2 regions of the Photobacterium sp. GB-210 genome follow, and region 1 is predicted to be linked to the other one. Evidence: riboswitches for the same ligand, from Rfam matches in the RefSeq annotation. Region 1 holds a riboswitch; the other holds the start of a gene.

Region 1 (8,309 bases):
TTTGATGAAGAAGATATAAAAACCCGTGCCATACCTTATGAGTTATATCGTACAGGGACAACCGAAAAGCCTTTCGTTCATATTACCGTAAGGGTACTTCCAGGTAGAGATCCAAAGCAAAAAGATAATCTATCGGAAGTCATCTTGCACCAAGTGGCAGCAATGTTTCAGAATGATATTTGCGTCACAGTCGAGATTGAAGATATTAATCAGCAATCTTATCGCAAGTATGTCATATAAAAATGCAAATATAATTGCTTTATATCATTACTTATAGCAATAAATCACCGTTCGAATAAAGTATATTTGCACTTAATCATGTTTTCTGTTGATATATATGCAGAAAATGTGAATTAGGATTTGATGATGAATAAGAAAGTTTTACTCATTGCTTTAAGCTCAGTTACATTAGTTGCATGTAATTCTGCAAAAGACGTAACTTCGAATGAGGCGAATATGCAAGAAAGTTGTAATTTTTCTCACGCAATCGTTGGTGGTTGGGCACAAGGTGACATAACACCTGAAGTGGAACAAGCAGCAAAAGACGCCGTTAAAGCAATCCATGGTGAGCATCAGCTCGGTAAAATCTATCATGTAACACAGCAAGTGGTTGCAGGTATGAACTACTCAATTACATTTAGTATTGAAAATGGTGATTACTACAATGCGACTGTTTTCCATAGCCTACAGAATACTTATGATGTTAAAGATGTAAAACAAGTATCATCAGTAGCTTCGAATTGTGATGTTCATAAGTAATTAAATAATAAGTTCTAATAGATTGAGAAAGCGCTATTATTGAGCAATCAGTAATTGCGCTTTTTTTTGATCAGTCGCAGAGTAATAGAAGAGATAATGTATGCATGTTGTAGGTCAGTGCTATCAAGATGAAAGCTTTTCTAAACAAGAATTGTCCGAAGCTATTTTTGAAAATTGTCAGTTTTATCGTTGTGATTTCTCACGTGCAAATTTAGTTGAAGCGAGTTTTATCAACTGTAATTTTATTGATGTGGGGGATGACAAAGGCTGTGATTTTTCCTATTCAAAGCTCAAAGATGCGAGTTTTAAGCAGTGTAATTTGTCAATGGCTAGTTTTCGTAATGCGCAGTGTTTTGGCATAGAAATGCGACAATCTAATCTCCAAGGCGTTGATTTTCAATATGCTTCTTTTGCAAATTATATTACCCATAACACTTTCTTTTGCTCGGCATTTATCACTGGCTGCAATTTACGTTATAGCAATTTCGAAGACATAAAATTAGAGCAGTGCGAACTGTTTGAAAACCGATGGAATGGGGCTAATTTGTTGGCAACATCGTTTAAAGGATCTGACTTAAGTCGCGGTGAGTTTTCCTCTGAACAGTGGGGTCAATGCGTTGTAGAAGACGCAGATCTTTGTCATGTGGATTTAGAGGGGGTTGATATTCGACGTGTGAATTTGAACGGTGTAAAAATTTGCGACTGGCAACAAGAGCAATTACTAAGTCAACTTGGCATTATTGTGCTTTAAAGGCTCTAAAACTGTCGGTATTATTGAATAAAATAATACCGACAAACAAAAAGCTATTTCTTACCATTCACCTTGGTTTTGCATCGAAGCCCAAGGTTCAGCGGGTTCTAGTGCGTCACCTTTTTGTAGCAGTTCAATCGAAATGCCATCAGGTGAACGAACAAATGCCATATGTCCATCACGGGGTGGGCGATTAATGACAACACCATTATTTTGTAAATGAGCACATAAATCGTAAATATTATCGACGGCAAAAGCGAGGTGACCAAAATTACGGCCACCAGTGTACGATTCTGGATCCCAGTTATAAGTTAGTTCTAATAAAGGCGATTGTGTTTCTTTTGCCGTTTCTGCCTGATTAGGTGCAGCTAAAAATACGAGAGTAAAACGTCCACGTTCGCTTTCTTTTCGTCGAATTTCTACCAAACCAAGCTTGTTACAGTAAAAATCCAGTGAAGCATCTAAGTTGCTCACTCGTACCATGGTATGTAAGTATTCCATTCTATTTCCTAGCTTTTATACAAAAAAATCCCCGTTGTCTAATACTTAGCATAAAGCAAATGCGTATTAAAACGAACGGGGATTATTAGATTTTATGATCTAATATTAATGTATTTATTTATGCTGTTACCGCTTGCAGTTGTTTCTTATGACGACGTAGGTGAATCGTACAACATGCAAGGAACCAAACAGAGCTTACTGCAATACCCGCAATTGTTGAAGATAAGATACCCATTGCCAAATAACCTAATAGTGCGCCAAAAGCGACAGTAATAGCATAAGGAAGCTGAGTCATAACGTGATCCATATGGTGACTACCTGCACCTGTTGCAGACAAGATACTTGTGCTTGAAATAGGTGAGCTGTGATCACCAAATACCGAACCTGCAAGTACTGCAGATAACATCGGCATTAATAGGTGAGCATCACTTGCTACCGCCATATCACCAGCAAGTGGCAACATAATACCGAACGTGCCCCAGCTTGTACCTGTCGCAAATGACATTGCACATGAAAGGATGAAGACTAATGCTGGTAGTAATTCCGTTGGGAACCCCCCTTTTGTTAAAGAGGCTAGGTATTGGCCTGTAGACATATCACTCACAACAGTACCGATCGTCCATGCAAAAAGTAGAATAATGATTGCAGGGATCATCGCTTGTACACCTTGAGGTGCCGCAGTTAACCAAGTCTTACGTGGCAGCTTTAAACGTAAAGCTAGAAGAATAGAAACAGCTAGGCTACATAAAGATGCATTAACCAATGAAGCACCTAGATCGGTATGCTCTAAAGAAGCAATTAAGCTAAAAGCCTCGCCTTTTGCGCTTAATACTTCAGCACCACTGATGATCATAAAGATAACGCTTGAGACTGTCAGTGTCAGAATAGGCAATACCATATCAATCATAGTACCTTGGCCTTCAGACTCAGTCGTAATTTCTAAGCCTTTAGGGTGGCCTTTAGATTCATCCCATAGCTTACCTTCTTCTGCCCATGCTTCGTGTTGACGCATTGGACCAATGTTAAGTTGGAAGAAAATAACAACGATAACCATTAATAGCGTAAACACGGCATACAAGTTCATTGGGATCATCTGAACAAACAATGAAATAGCACTGATATCGGTAATATGGTTTGTTACTAAAATACCGCTAAGAATAGCAATAATGTAAGCACCCCAAGAAGAAATTGGCGTGATAACACAAACAGGTGCAGCCGTTGAATCAAGTAAATAAGCAAGCTTTGCACGTGAGATATTGAAGCGATCTGTTACTGGACGACAAATAGGCCCCACAGATAAGCTATGGAAAAAGTCATCAATAAAGAAAGCAAAAACCATTAAACCCGTTAGCATATTTGCGCTACGGCGATCTTTACAGCGACGAACACCCCATTCAGCAAATGCTTTAGTTGCACCTGTTGCTGTCATTAAGCTGATCAAACCACCGAGCAAAAGCATAAAGATGATCATATTAACGTTACCGCTATTTACAGCACCGTCTGCCCAAACAAGGCCTACAACTTTATTTATGATATATTGAAGCGCCGCTAAAGGGCTGTAATCATTAAGAAGGATTGCGCCTGCAACAATACCAAGGCCAAGTGATAACAATACACGTCGTGTAGTGATTGCTAAAACAACCGCCAGTAAGGGCGGTACAACAGATAGCAGGGAGTCAGAATATTGAACTAGATTCATGGATCTCTTAAACACCTATATTAGGTGGAGATCTACCGAAAGGATAGAGAAACAGATTTCAGGAGAAAAAATACTTCTTCGTATCCCTTAGGGTAGCGCTCCATAGACAAAATAACTATGGCAGTTCTGCACTTATTTAATGCAGACCCAGCGATTGTTGACGACACAACAAACACTTCGGCGCCGACTCCTTTCCCCAGACTTCAAAGGTGTCACCCTCCATCCGGATACTTTTAGGCAGCGCGCCTCTACTCAAAGGATTGAAATTTGATGATACCTATTAATTTTGCTTAGGCAATAAAAAGCAGACAGAAAATGCATATTAATTGTAAATATTGTTACTGTTGATGGCATGTTAACCAATTAGTAGCGATATATTCCATTTAGATAATCGCTCATTCTGTTATGCTATTAGGCTGATTTTGTTCTGGTGTTGTCATGGCGTGTATATTCCCAGCATAGCCACCTTTAATTAAATCTTTTCTTACCTCTGCCACTTCTTGTGGTGTAACAGGTACAGTTCTATCACCTAACTTATCTCGGACAAAGCTAATTAATTTCGCAAGGTTGGCATCACTGAGCACCGAGTTAAAGCTACTCATAGGCATAAAGTTACTGTCTTGTTCCATGAAGTTTGGCGATAAACCACGAATGGTAACGGCAATGGTATCGTAAGGATCACTGTGCATAATTATCCCGTTGTTAAGCAGCGTAGGGGCGATCCCTTTCCTACCTTTACCGTCTTTACCATGGCATGCACCACAGGTTTGCACATACACACCATATAGTTTGGCTTCGTTTTCAGGATCGTTGCTACTTAACGGTTTTAGCTCTACGGTTTGAATATCAACAGTGGCAGGTACCAAATCACCAAAGCCTGGTGGGGTAAGCTGAGGAACCGAGCTATCTAACTCGTTATATTTATCACCAGTGATCAAGTATTCCGCAATGGCTGCAACGTCTTGCTTTGTTAAGAAGCGGGTACTGTTTTGTACCACTTCCGCCATACCACCAAATGCGGTTCCTTTATCTGAATGACCCGTTTTTAAAAACTCGGTTAATGTTTTTACATCCCAACGGTCTTGGTATAACTCTGTTGCGGTAATATCCGGAGCCTTCCAGCCATCAATTAAATTGCCTTGGAATAACTCTTTTTCTATCAAAGCTTGTGCAATGTTACGTGGTGTATGACATTCAGAACAGTGACCTAACCCCATGGTTAAATATTTACCCCGTTTCCATTGTTCAGTGGCATCGGCTGGGTATTGCAAAGGATCGGTATTAAGAAAGGCGATATTCCACCCAAGTAGTCCTAACCGGATATTACTTGGGAACATCATCTTATTTTCTTCATTACGAGTATTCACAAAATTGAGCGATTGCATATAAGCCCAAAGTGCTTGTGTGTCTTCATCTGTCACATACTGATAAGACGAGTAGGGCATCGCTGGATAAAGGTAACCATGCTTGCCTTTACCTTTATGTAGCGCATCGTAAAATTCATCATAGGTGTAGTCCCCAATACCATAGGTTGGATGCGCTGAAATGTTGGTTGAATAAAGCGTACCAAATGGCGTTAAAAATCCTAAACCGCCGCCAAATGGTTCGCCACCCTCACCAGTGTGACAAGCAATACAATCACCTGCGTAGGCAAGATATTGCCCTTTACTGACCATATCCGGATCAAGCGCTGCGAGTTTCTCGTTTTGTCTATTTCCTTGGTGGCGAATATAAGCGCCTAATGCTTGAATTTCGCTATCGCTGAGCTGCTCTGCAAAAGCAGGCATGAGATTGTTTAAGCCATATTTTACCGTTGCAATAATACCTTCAACACTGCCATCGTGAAGCCAGATATTATCGGTTAGGTTTGGCGCACCAATCGCAGTATTACCTTTTGCATCACTGCCATGACAAGCCGTACAGTTAGCATCAAATACAGTTTTACCGAGTTCAAGGTTAATAGCTGGCTCTGCGATAATGCGGTTTTTTTCAAGTGAAGCGACATAATATGAGACATGCTCAATTTCTTCTTCAGTCAGAATATCTTTCCAACCAGCCATGACCCCATTACGACCTTTAACAATCGAATGATGGATCGCCTCATCACTGCCACCATAAAGCCAAACGGTATCACTTAAATTAGGGAAATGAAGTTGACCTTGTGCTTGATTTAAATGGCAAGCCGCACAATGGGTTTGAAATAAAGCACGACCCGCGACCACAATTTCAGGCGAGGTACTTAAAGTTTGAAATGATGTATCGCCATTAGACATTTGGCTAATTTGTTTGGCTAACGAGGTGGGAGAGGTTGAAGCTGCTTCACTACTTGATTGCCACTTCATAAGCCCTTGCCAGTTTCCCATGCCTGGGTAGAGTACCAAGAAAATGGCAGCAATAATGAAAGCAAGAAGATAAGAAAGGAGTAGAAGGTTAGGTACGGCGGCATCGTTTTCATCAATACCATCAAAGCTATCGACGGTCCGATTAGCATTGGCGGCACTGTTTTTCTTCCAGTAGTAGGCAACAACGACGATCATTATTGCGAGAAAAATCAGGGTTAGGGTAATGACCCAACCACTCCAAAAAGTACTCATGGTCGTACTCCTTGATCTTGTCCCAGACTTTGTAGATAGGCGATTAATGCCTGTGCCTTAGTTTTACCTTTTACTTCTAAGCGCGCCTGTTTAATTTCCTTATCAGTGTAAGGAACACCAAGCGTACGTAACGCAATCAGCTTTGCATCAATGTCTTCACCATCGAGTACTTGCTCAAACAGCCAAGGATAAGAGGGCATAATCGACGTTGGTACAACATCGCGGGGATTTCTTAAGTGGATGATGTGCCATTGATCTGAATATTTTCGACCTAAATTGGTGAGATCAGGTCCGGTACGTTTTGAACCCCATAAATTGGGATGCTCATAAATATCGTCACTTTCTCGGCTATATCGTCCATAACGTTTAATTTCTGCATTTAATGGACGAACCATCATGGTATGACAAGTATGGCAACCTTCACTGATATATATATCGCGACCAGCAACTTCTAACGCGGTTAATGGCTTCGCGCTTGATTGTGCAATTAACTTATCTTGGTAAAAAAAAGCAGGAAGTACCCATACTAAGAATGAAAAGGCAGCAACCAAAGTTGTTGCAACAATAAGGATCACTACAGATGAGGTAAAATCTTTATTAATCATGAGTATCTACCTTTTCTGTTGCCGCATTTTGATGCTTAACTGATCTAGGCTTTGGCTGTTTTAGCGTTCTGTATAGGTTATAAATCATTAGAATTATACCTAACACAAACAACGCACCACCGATAAAGCGAACTAACATCCACGGTGCACTGAAGTTCATCGCTTCGACAAAACTATAGCTAAGCGAGCCATTAGGATCTTCTTTTAGCCACATGTAGCCCTGTCCGATCCCAGCTATCCACAGTGCAACGGCATAAAGTACAATCCCAATATGTGCAAACCAGAAATGCCATTTAACTAAACGATTTGACCACAATTGCTCGTGACCATATAAACGAGGAATAAAGTAATAAAATACGGCAATGGCAGACATGCCAACCCAACCTAGGGCTCCTGAATGCACATGACCGATGATCCAATCGGTATTATGCGCAATCATATTAAACCAACGAATGGCTAATAATGGCCCTTCAAAAGTCGCTAGCGCGTAGTAAACAATGGCAGAGAAGAAAAACCACATAATGTAATCGTGCTTAAGTTTCTGCTTATTATTGAGCAAGGTCATGATGCTATTAAACGCGCCACCCCATGAGGGAAGCCATAAAATTAACGACATCACAATGCCGAGATTTTGTAACCAATCTGGCACAGAAGAATAAATAAGATGGTGCGTACCAGCCCAAGTATAAAAGCCGACTAAGCCCCAAAAATGAATAACAGATAAGCGATAAGAGTAAATAGGGCGCTCGGCAATTTTGGGAATGAAATAGTAGTTCATACCAATGATGCCAGCGGTTAATAAGAAACCAACCGCATTATGTCCCCACCACCATTGCACGATAGCATCTTCAGCCCCTGAGTAAATAGAGTAAGATTTCCACATCGTGACAGGCAATTCGAGATTGTTAGCAATAAAAATCATCGCAATAACAATAATAAACGCGCCGTAAAACCAGTTAGCAACAAAGATATGATGAACGGTACGTTTGGCGACTGTCATAAAAAACACAATGGCGTACATCACCCAGATAACAGCAATTAAGACATCAATTGGCCATTCAAGTTCGGCGTACTCTTTTGAGGTAGTAAAACCTAATGGCAGGGTAATAAGGGCAAGAAGAAGGATAAATTGCCAACCCCAAAAGACAGACCAAGCAGCAGTGTTATTATATAGCGGTGTTTTACAGGTGCGTTGAACAATATAAAAGGACGTTCCCATTAAAAGATTGACGACAAAGCCAAAAATGACGCCATTAGTATGCAATGGACGGAGACGACCAAATTGAAAGTATTCAGAATCGAGGTTAAGGGCAGGCCAATAAAGTTGCGCAGCTAAAATAACACCAATTAACATAGCTATGAACGCCCAACTAACACTCGCGATCATAAAGTACTTAACG
Region 2 (8,309 bases), on a different contig from region 1:
AGACACTTTATATTCTGGATGAACCAACAACCGGATTACACTTCCACGATATTCAGCAGCTATTAACAGTACTGCATAAATTGCGTGATAAAGGTAATACCATTGTGGTGATCGAACATAACTTAGACGTAATAAAAACCGCAGATTGGATCATCGATCTTGGTCCTGAAGGCGGTAGCGGTGGTGGTGAGATCATTGCAACAGGAACACCTGAAGATGTAGCGAAAGTGAAAGGCTCACATACAGCAAGGTTCCTTAAACCGCTGCTAGGTTAGAATATGAAAACACGCTAGTATATGATAACAGGCTGATTTTATTCAGCCTGTTTGCTTATTCATACTCAGGAACAACCATGACAGTGTTACAACTCGAAGGTACCAGATTAGAAAAGAAACGGATTTCTAAACCATTGGTACGCTATTTCCTTGCAACAATCGGTGTTATTTTTATTGTTGCTATGCACTACTTCCAACATAATCCCGGCGGTTCAGGGCTTGAGCTCTCGTTTAACGCTGCAGTTTGGATCCCTTTTAGTTTTGCTATCTCCTTCGGCTTACTGGAAATTTGTCGCCAACAAATCTGGCGTTATTCACGCCTAACACTATTATTGTTTACTTGTTGTGTACTGCTGACTCTCCCCATTTTTTATTCCAATGCTGATGCAGGAGCGGCGTTTAATCGCTTGTTTACCTTGTGGGCTGGATTTCTGTTTTTTGTCAGCTTGCAGCAATTCGTTTTTACCCACCAGCAACGCCAACGTTTGTTATGGTTTATTTTAATTGGGGTACTCATTGAAGCCGTATTTGCGTGGTATCAATACCTTTGGATCCCAGCAAAGAACCCTATCGGCTATGACACTATCGCTAACCGCCCTTATGGTATTTTTCAACAACCAAATGTGATGGCGAGTTTTCTTGCAACAGGGCTTGTGATTGGTACGTATCTATTAGCACGTATTCCGCTATATCGCGGTAAATGGTCATGGCAACATGTCACTTTGCTGATAACACCTATACTAACGATTCCAATATTAGTGGTATTGAACTCTCGTACAGGCTGGCTAGGCGCAATTATCGGTATAGTACTAATGCTGCCGTATTTACGTCGCTTTGCCGCAAAACAAGCTCAACGTTTATGGTTGTTAATGATTACATTAGGGCTTTGTTTAGCATGGAATATTTCATCTACAGAGAATTGGTCACCAAAAGAAAACAGCACCAGTCTAGAAAGTTTAAGAGCAATCCACTTCCCACAAGCCTATGATATGTTTACTACTAAACCACTCACTGGTTATGGCTATGGAAAGTTTGAAGCAGCTTACATCACACAAACAGCGTTATGGCACAATGAAGATCCAGCACAACATGCAGGTGTTCCTAGCTTAGATCACCCACATAACGAGTTACTTTTCTGGGCAGACGAAGGCGGTATAGTCCCACTTATCGGCTTATTGCTTGCTGCATTTGCGGTAATGGTAAAAATAAGAAAAGCGCCTAATGGTACCCAGTTAGCCTTAATAGGATTGTTTTTCCCTATCGTTCTGCATACCCAACTTGAGTATCCTTTCTACCATTCATTAGTCCATTGGCTGATCTTTATCATACTGATATTTTGGGTAGATAACCTCACCACCAAATATCATCGCCAATCATTAAGCTACGTACTAGGGCTGAAAGTTTTCGCACTTATTGTACCAATTTTTATCTCTAGCTTTATGATAACGACCCTGTATTCAGGTTGGCAGTTAACTAAATTTGAAACCACTCGACCAGTCAATATTGAATACTTACTAAAGGTGAATAATCCATGGTCGTGGAAAAACCGTTTTGATTGGGATTTGCAGTTAACCCAGTTACAACTCGGAATTAGCAGTAATAAGCCAGCATTAATTGAAGACTATATTCAATGGGCAACCGAGAAAGCGAAAACATGGCCGCGACCGGCACTGTATCAAAACCTGATCCTCGCTTACGATGCCCTCGGCAATAAAGAGCAAGCATCACAAATCAGAGATGAAGCGCTGTTCTTATTCCCATCTTTAAATTTTGAGCAGCAAAACAGCGAAGCAAAGGCAACGTCTGCTGCTAAATAACTATAAAAAATGGCTACCCAATTGGTAGCCATTTTTATTTACTCATCAATAAATTACTTCAATGTGGTTTCTAGCACTTTTAAGCACAGCGCAACATTTTCACTTCTCGCACCATAGCCCATCAAACCGATACGCCACGCTTTACCTGCCAACGCACCTAAACCTGCTCCGATTTCCAAGTTGTAACGTTGCAGCAACTCATTACGTACCTCAGCATCATCAACGCCTTCAGGGATATAAACCGCATTGAGTTGGGGCAAACGTGACATTTCTTCTACCACAAATTGGATCCCAAGCTTTTCAAGCCCTGCTTTAAGCTCTTCATGGACATTTCGATGGCGCTGCCATGCATTTTCTAACCCTTCGTTTTGCAATAATACCAAGGCTTCATGCAACGCATATAAACTGTTTACAGGTGCAGTATGGTGATAGCTACGCTTACCTTCACCACTCCAATAACCTAGCACCAAACTTTGATCTAAAAACCAGCTTTGTACTTTGGTTTTACGTCGTTGGATCTTATCAATCGCCTTTTGAGAAAACGTTAATGGCGATAACCCCGGCGTGCAGGACAAACACTTTTGGCTACCTGAATAAACCGCATCTAATTGCCACTCGTCCACCAGCAAAGGAACACCACCAAGTGATGTCACCGCATCAACAATCGTTAAGCAATCATGTTTACGGGCAATTTCCGCCAATGTTTTCGCATCACTCAATGCGCCGGTTGAGGTTTCGGCATGTACAAAAGCAACAATTTTAATTTCAGGATCGTTTTGTAACGCTTGATCCACTAAATAAGGATCAACCGCCGCCCCCCATTCGTTATCCACAACGATAGCAACACCACCACAACGCTCGACATTTTCCCGCATCCGTTCCCCGAAAACGCCATTACGGCAAACTAGTACTTTATCCCCAGCTTCAACGAGATTAACAAAGCAGGCTTCCATTCCTGCACTACCTGGCGCTGAAACAGCGATGGTAAAGGCATTTTGGGTTTGAAAGGCATATTGCAACAATTGTTTTAATTCATCCATCATGCCGATAAATAATGGATCAAGGTGCCCTACCGTAGGACGACTAAGCGCTTGTAATACTTGCGGATAAATATCTGATGGTCCCGGCCCCATGAGGGTTCGATGCGGTGGGATAAAGCTGGTAATTGTCATTCTTTTGCTCCGTAAAGTCATTGTCCCTGTCGATATTTTTATGTGGAACGCGTTGCTATCTATTTTAGAGTATTAGAGCCCCTTCATTGGTGCAAGCGACCTATACCGATCCCATGACACACATTGACGAAATATCATATGTAAATAAATTGTCATATTCCATTTGACAACAGGGTGATGAATCTTATTCAATAAGATGATATTTTATTCAAGCACTTATTATTCAAACAGTACGACTTTAAACGGAAGAGGAGCGTTACCTAGGTATCATAATGACAGGACCCCATCCAATCGCCATTATGAGAGGGAGAGTAACGCCGAGGTATAACTGATTAGGGGATGAGTTATATCGGCTATGAAGGTTGAATCCTTCTAGCTGTCACCAAGGTCAATGATTGACATTGGTGGGGAGCTTCTGGGTGAGTGACTATTCACCTCTTATGCTCTCCTGACAGGATGTCGGGAATACTCCCGAAAAAATAGCCTACCTTGTGATGTGTTTACTATTTAGGGAGAAATTAATTATGGACAAGGCTGCAACACATTCAGATTCACTCACTGTCGCAAAATTTGGCGGTACCAGTGTTGCTGATTACACCGCAATGAGCCGAAGTGCTGCCATTGTTATTGCTAATCCAGACACTAAAATTGTGTTAATCAGCGCCTGCTCTGGTGTCACGAATATTCTGGTAGAACTTGCTAATGGCGTGAGCGATTCAACGACCCGCCAACAGCGCATTCAGACACTGACCCAAACCCACCAAGATGTTCTTGATCAACTTCAGCACCCAGAAAATATTCAAGACGCTATTTTCGGCCTACTTGATAACATCGCAACCTTAGCTGAACATGCGGCATCAACAACCTCTGCACAATTGACCGATCAAATTGTTAGCCATGGCGAGCTGCTTTCAACCCATCTTTTTAGTCAAATATTAGTCGAGCTAAACGCCCCAGCTGTACGTGTAGATATTCGTTCCATCATGCGTACTGATGATCAATTTGGTAAAGCGATCCCACAGCCAGAAACAATTAAGCAATTAGCGACTGAGCAATTATTACCACTATTAGACAATAATATCGTGGTATCACAAGGCTTTATTGGATCAAACAGCCAAGGTGTTACGACAACACTTGGTCGTGGGGGGAGTGACTATAGTGCCGCTTTAATCGCAGAAGCCGTAAATGCTAGCACATTAGAGATTTGGACTGACGTACCGGGTTTATACACTACCGACCCACGTATTACATCGGCCGCTAAACCGATCAAAGAGATCAGTTTTAGCGAAGCATCTGAAATGGCAAACTTTGGTGCTAAAATTTTACACCCATCAACCCTAGTACCTGCTGTTCGTCAACAGATCCCAGTATTTGTAGGTTCATCAAAAGCACCAGAGCAAGGCGGTACTTGGATCAGACAATCCGTTGAAGAAGCGCCACTATTTAGAGCACTCGCATTACGTGCCAACCAAACCATGGTGACACTCACGAGCTTAAATATGTTCCATGCATATGGCTTTTTAGCAGAAGTCTTTCGTATCTTGGCTGAACATAAAATCTCAGTTGATCTCATCACAACCTCAGAGGTCAGCGTTTCACTGACCTTAGATCAAACTGATACGGGTGGCGGTGCGCCAACGCTTCCGCTTCAAGTCGTTGAAGAATTAAGCCAATTATGTGTGGTTGACGTCGAGCAAGGGCTATCACTGGTTGCACTTATCGGTAACCAAATGAGTGATACGAAAGGCTCAGCCAAAGATATCTTTGGCGCGCTAGAAGATCATAACCTTCGTATGATTTGCTACGGCGCTAGCCCACATAATTTATGTTTCTTAATTAATGAAGATGAAGCTAAAGACGTGGTTCGCACACTGCACGCATCTTTATTGGAATAAGCTCTTTCTAACTAACCCAAATAAAGTTCCGATAAACAAAAAGGCGCATTGAGCGCCTTTTTTATTCACTATCGATTAAGCATTAAAGATTTGGGCCTAACCATTTCTCAGCTTCGATCAAATCCCAACCTTTTCGATCGGCATAACTTTCTAACTGATCTTGCTGGATCTGAGCAACCGCAAAGTAACGAGAATCAGGATGTGAGAAATACCATCCCGAAACTGCAGCACCAGGCCACATTGCGTAACTTTCCGTTAGTGCCATGCCAGTATTTTTCTCAGCATCAAGTAACTGCCAAATAGCACCTTTTTCGGTATGCTCAGGACATGCGGCGTAACCAGGTGCAGGACGAATACCTTGATACTTTTCTCGGATCAAATCGTCATTATTCAGATTTTCATCAGCTGCATAACCCCAAATATCTTTACGTACCATTTCATGCATACATTCAGCAAAGGCTTCCGCTAATCGATCCGCAACAGCCTGTACCATAATGGCATTGTAATCATCACCTTTTGCTTTAAATTGCTCAGCAATGTCATATTCACCAATCCCACCTGTTACCGCAAAAGCGCCAATCCAATCAGCCTTGCCGCTCTCTTTAGGCGCAATATAGTCAGATAAACAATAGTTAGGACCTTTCGGCTTTTTGGTTTGCTGACGTAAACCATGCAGCACAGTTAAAACATCAGTTCGGCTATCGTCTGTGTACACTTCAATATCATCACCGACATTATTGGCAGGGAATAAACCACACACACCGTTAGCTTTAATCATGCCTGTTTTCTCGATCTCATCTAAGATTTTATTAGCATCATTAAACAACTTAGTCGCTTCTTCACCCACAACTTCATGACGAAGAATCGTTGGGTATTTACCACTTAATGACCACGTCATGAAAAATGGCGTCCAATCGATATACTTACGAATTTCAGCTACAGGAAAATCAGTGAAGGTGTGAACACCGGCTTTTTTCGGTACTGGCGGCGTATAATTTTGCCAATCAATATTAACCGCATTAGCACGTGCTTCTTCTAACGAAATAGGTGCGGTACGTGGTTTCTTACGCGCATGTTGCTCACGTACCACATCGTACTCTTGGTTTAAACGCTCAACAAACGCTGGCTTTTGTTCATCAGACAATAACGCAGAACAAACACCTACTGCGCGTGATGCATTAGATACATACACTACTGGCTGATTGTAGTTTTGCTCAATCTTAACCGCCGTGTGGGCTTTAGAAGTTGTTGCACCACCGATAAGCAAAGGGATATCAAATCCTTGTCGCTCCATTTCTTTGGCAACATGGACCATTTCATCAAGCGATGGCGTGATCAAACCCGACAAGCCAATAATATCGACGTTTTCTTCTTTGGCGACTTTTAGAATTTTATCGCATGACACCATCACCCCAAGATCGATGATCTCGTAGTTATTACATTGCAGTACCACACCAACTATATTCTTACCAATGTCGTGAACATCGCCTTTAACGGTTGCTAGAAGAATTTTACCGTTGGTTTGTCCAGCTTGTTTTTCTGCATCAATATACGGTTCTAAATAGGCAACCGCTTGTTTCATTACTCGAGCCGATTTTACGACTTGCGGTAAGAACATCTTACCTTCACCAAATAGATCACCAACAACGTTCATCCCAGCCATTAATGGGCCTTCGATCACTTCGAGTGGTTTACTGGCTTTCTGACGAGATTCTTCAGTATCTTCAACAATAAATTCGGTTATACCTTTAACTAGCGCATGCTCTAAACGCTTTTCAACTGGCCATCCACGCCATTCTGCAGCGCTGCGATCTTCTTCAACATTACCGCTATCTCTGTATTTAGCGGCAATGTCTAATAAGCGCTCTGTACTATCATCACGGCGATTAAGCACAACGTCTTCAACCGCATCGCGTAATTCATCAGGCAAATCATCATAAATAGCAAGTTGGCCTGCGTTGACAATTCCCATGTCCATACCGTTTTTAAAGCAGTAATACAGGAAAACAGCGTGAATGGCCTCACGTACCGCATTGTTACCACGGAAAGAGAACGAAACATTCGACACCCCGCCTGATACCATGGCATACGGCAGTGTACGTTTGATATCCCCTACCGCTTCAATAAAATCAACGGCGTAATTGTTGTGCTCTTCAATACCGGTCGCAACAGCAAAAATATTAGGATCAAAAATAATATCTTCAGGTGGAAAGCCGACTTCATCAACCAACACACGATAAGCATTAGTACAAATTTCAATTTTACGTTCGCGAGTATCCGCCTGACCAACTTCATCAAATGCCATCACGATAATCGCAGCACCATAACGACGAAGTAATTTCGCTTGAGTGATAAAGTTATCTTTACCTTCCTTCATCGAGATAGAGTTAACAACAGGCTTTCCTTGTACACATTTAAGCCCTGCTTCTAACACTTCCCATTTAGAAGAATCGACCATAATAGGCACTTTCGATATTTCAGGCTCTGTAGCACAAAGGTTTAAAAAGCGTACCATTGCAGCCTTCGCATCAAGCATCCCCTCATCCATATTAATATCGATGATTTGAGCCCCAGCCTCCACTTGCTGACGAGCAACCTCTAATGCTTCATCATAAAGCTCTTCTTTGATTAAGCGCTTAAATCGAGCAGAGCCTGTCACATTGGTACGTTCACCAACGTTAATAAATAAGGTATCAGCATCAATCGTTAACGGCTCTAACCCTGATAAACGGCAAGCAATTGGAATATCAGGTAATTGGCGAGGTTTAAGATTTTGAGTCGCTTCATACATATGGCGGATATGTTCTGGCGTAGTACCACAACAGCCCCCCACCATATTGAGAAAACCACTTTTCGCCCACTCGCGGATATGTTCCGCCATTTCTTCAGCTTCAAGATCATATTCGCCAAAGGCATTGGGTAAACCTGCATTTGGGTGAGCTGAAACAGCACATTCTGAAATACGCGATAACTCTTCAACATACTGACGTAATTCATCAGGCCCAAGCGCACAGTTCAAACCAAAGGAAATTGGTTTAACATGACGTAATGAGTTATAAAACGCTTCCGTTGTTTGTCCAGAAAGAGTACGTCCCGAGGCATCTGTTATGGTGCCTGAAATCATCACTGGTAGTTCAAAACCCAACTCTT

What was found. Region 1 has a riboswitch for lysine ahead of C9J38_RS06560 (Na+/H+ antiporter NhaC family protein). Riboswitches for the same ligand answer to the same signal wherever they lie in the genome.
Region 2: linked by a shared signal. The riboswitch ahead of lysC (lysine-sensitive aspartokinase 3) and the one ahead of C9J38_RS06560 (Na+/H+ antiporter NhaC family protein) in region 1 are both predicted to bind lysine.

What each region holds. Positions count from the first base shown of each region.
Region 1 covers NZ_PYNU01000002.1:657,513-665,821, forward strand. The annotation lists gene C9J38_RS06540 (5-carboxymethyl-2-hydroxymuconate Delta-isomerase) at 1-240, shown strand, start outside; gene C9J38_RS06545 (cystatin domain-containing protein) at 367-759, shown strand; gene C9J38_RS06550 (Qnr family pentapeptide repeat protein) at 860-1,510, shown strand; gene C9J38_RS06555 (VOC family protein) at 1,571-2,011, opposite strand; gene C9J38_RS06560 (Na+/H+ antiporter NhaC family protein) at 2,130-3,710, opposite strand; lysine riboswitch at 3,796-3,969, opposite strand; gene ccoP (cytochrome-c oxidase, cbb3-type subunit III) at 4,106-6,304, opposite strand; gene ccoO (cytochrome-c oxidase, cbb3-type subunit II) at 6,301-6,909, opposite strand; gene ccoN (cytochrome-c oxidase, cbb3-type subunit I) at 6,902-8,309, opposite strand, start outside.
Region 2 covers NZ_PYNU01000003.1:3,927-12,235, reverse strand. The annotation lists gene uvrA (excinuclease ABC subunit UvrA) at 1-275, shown strand, start outside; gene C9J38_RS07080 (PglL family O-oligosaccharyltransferase) at 353-2,092, shown strand; gene C9J38_RS07075 (alanine--glyoxylate aminotransferase family protein) at 2,146-3,264, opposite strand; lysine riboswitch at 3,503-3,687, shown strand; gene lysC (lysine-sensitive aspartokinase 3) at 3,789-5,159, shown strand; gene metH (methionine synthase) at 5,242-8,309, opposite strand, start outside.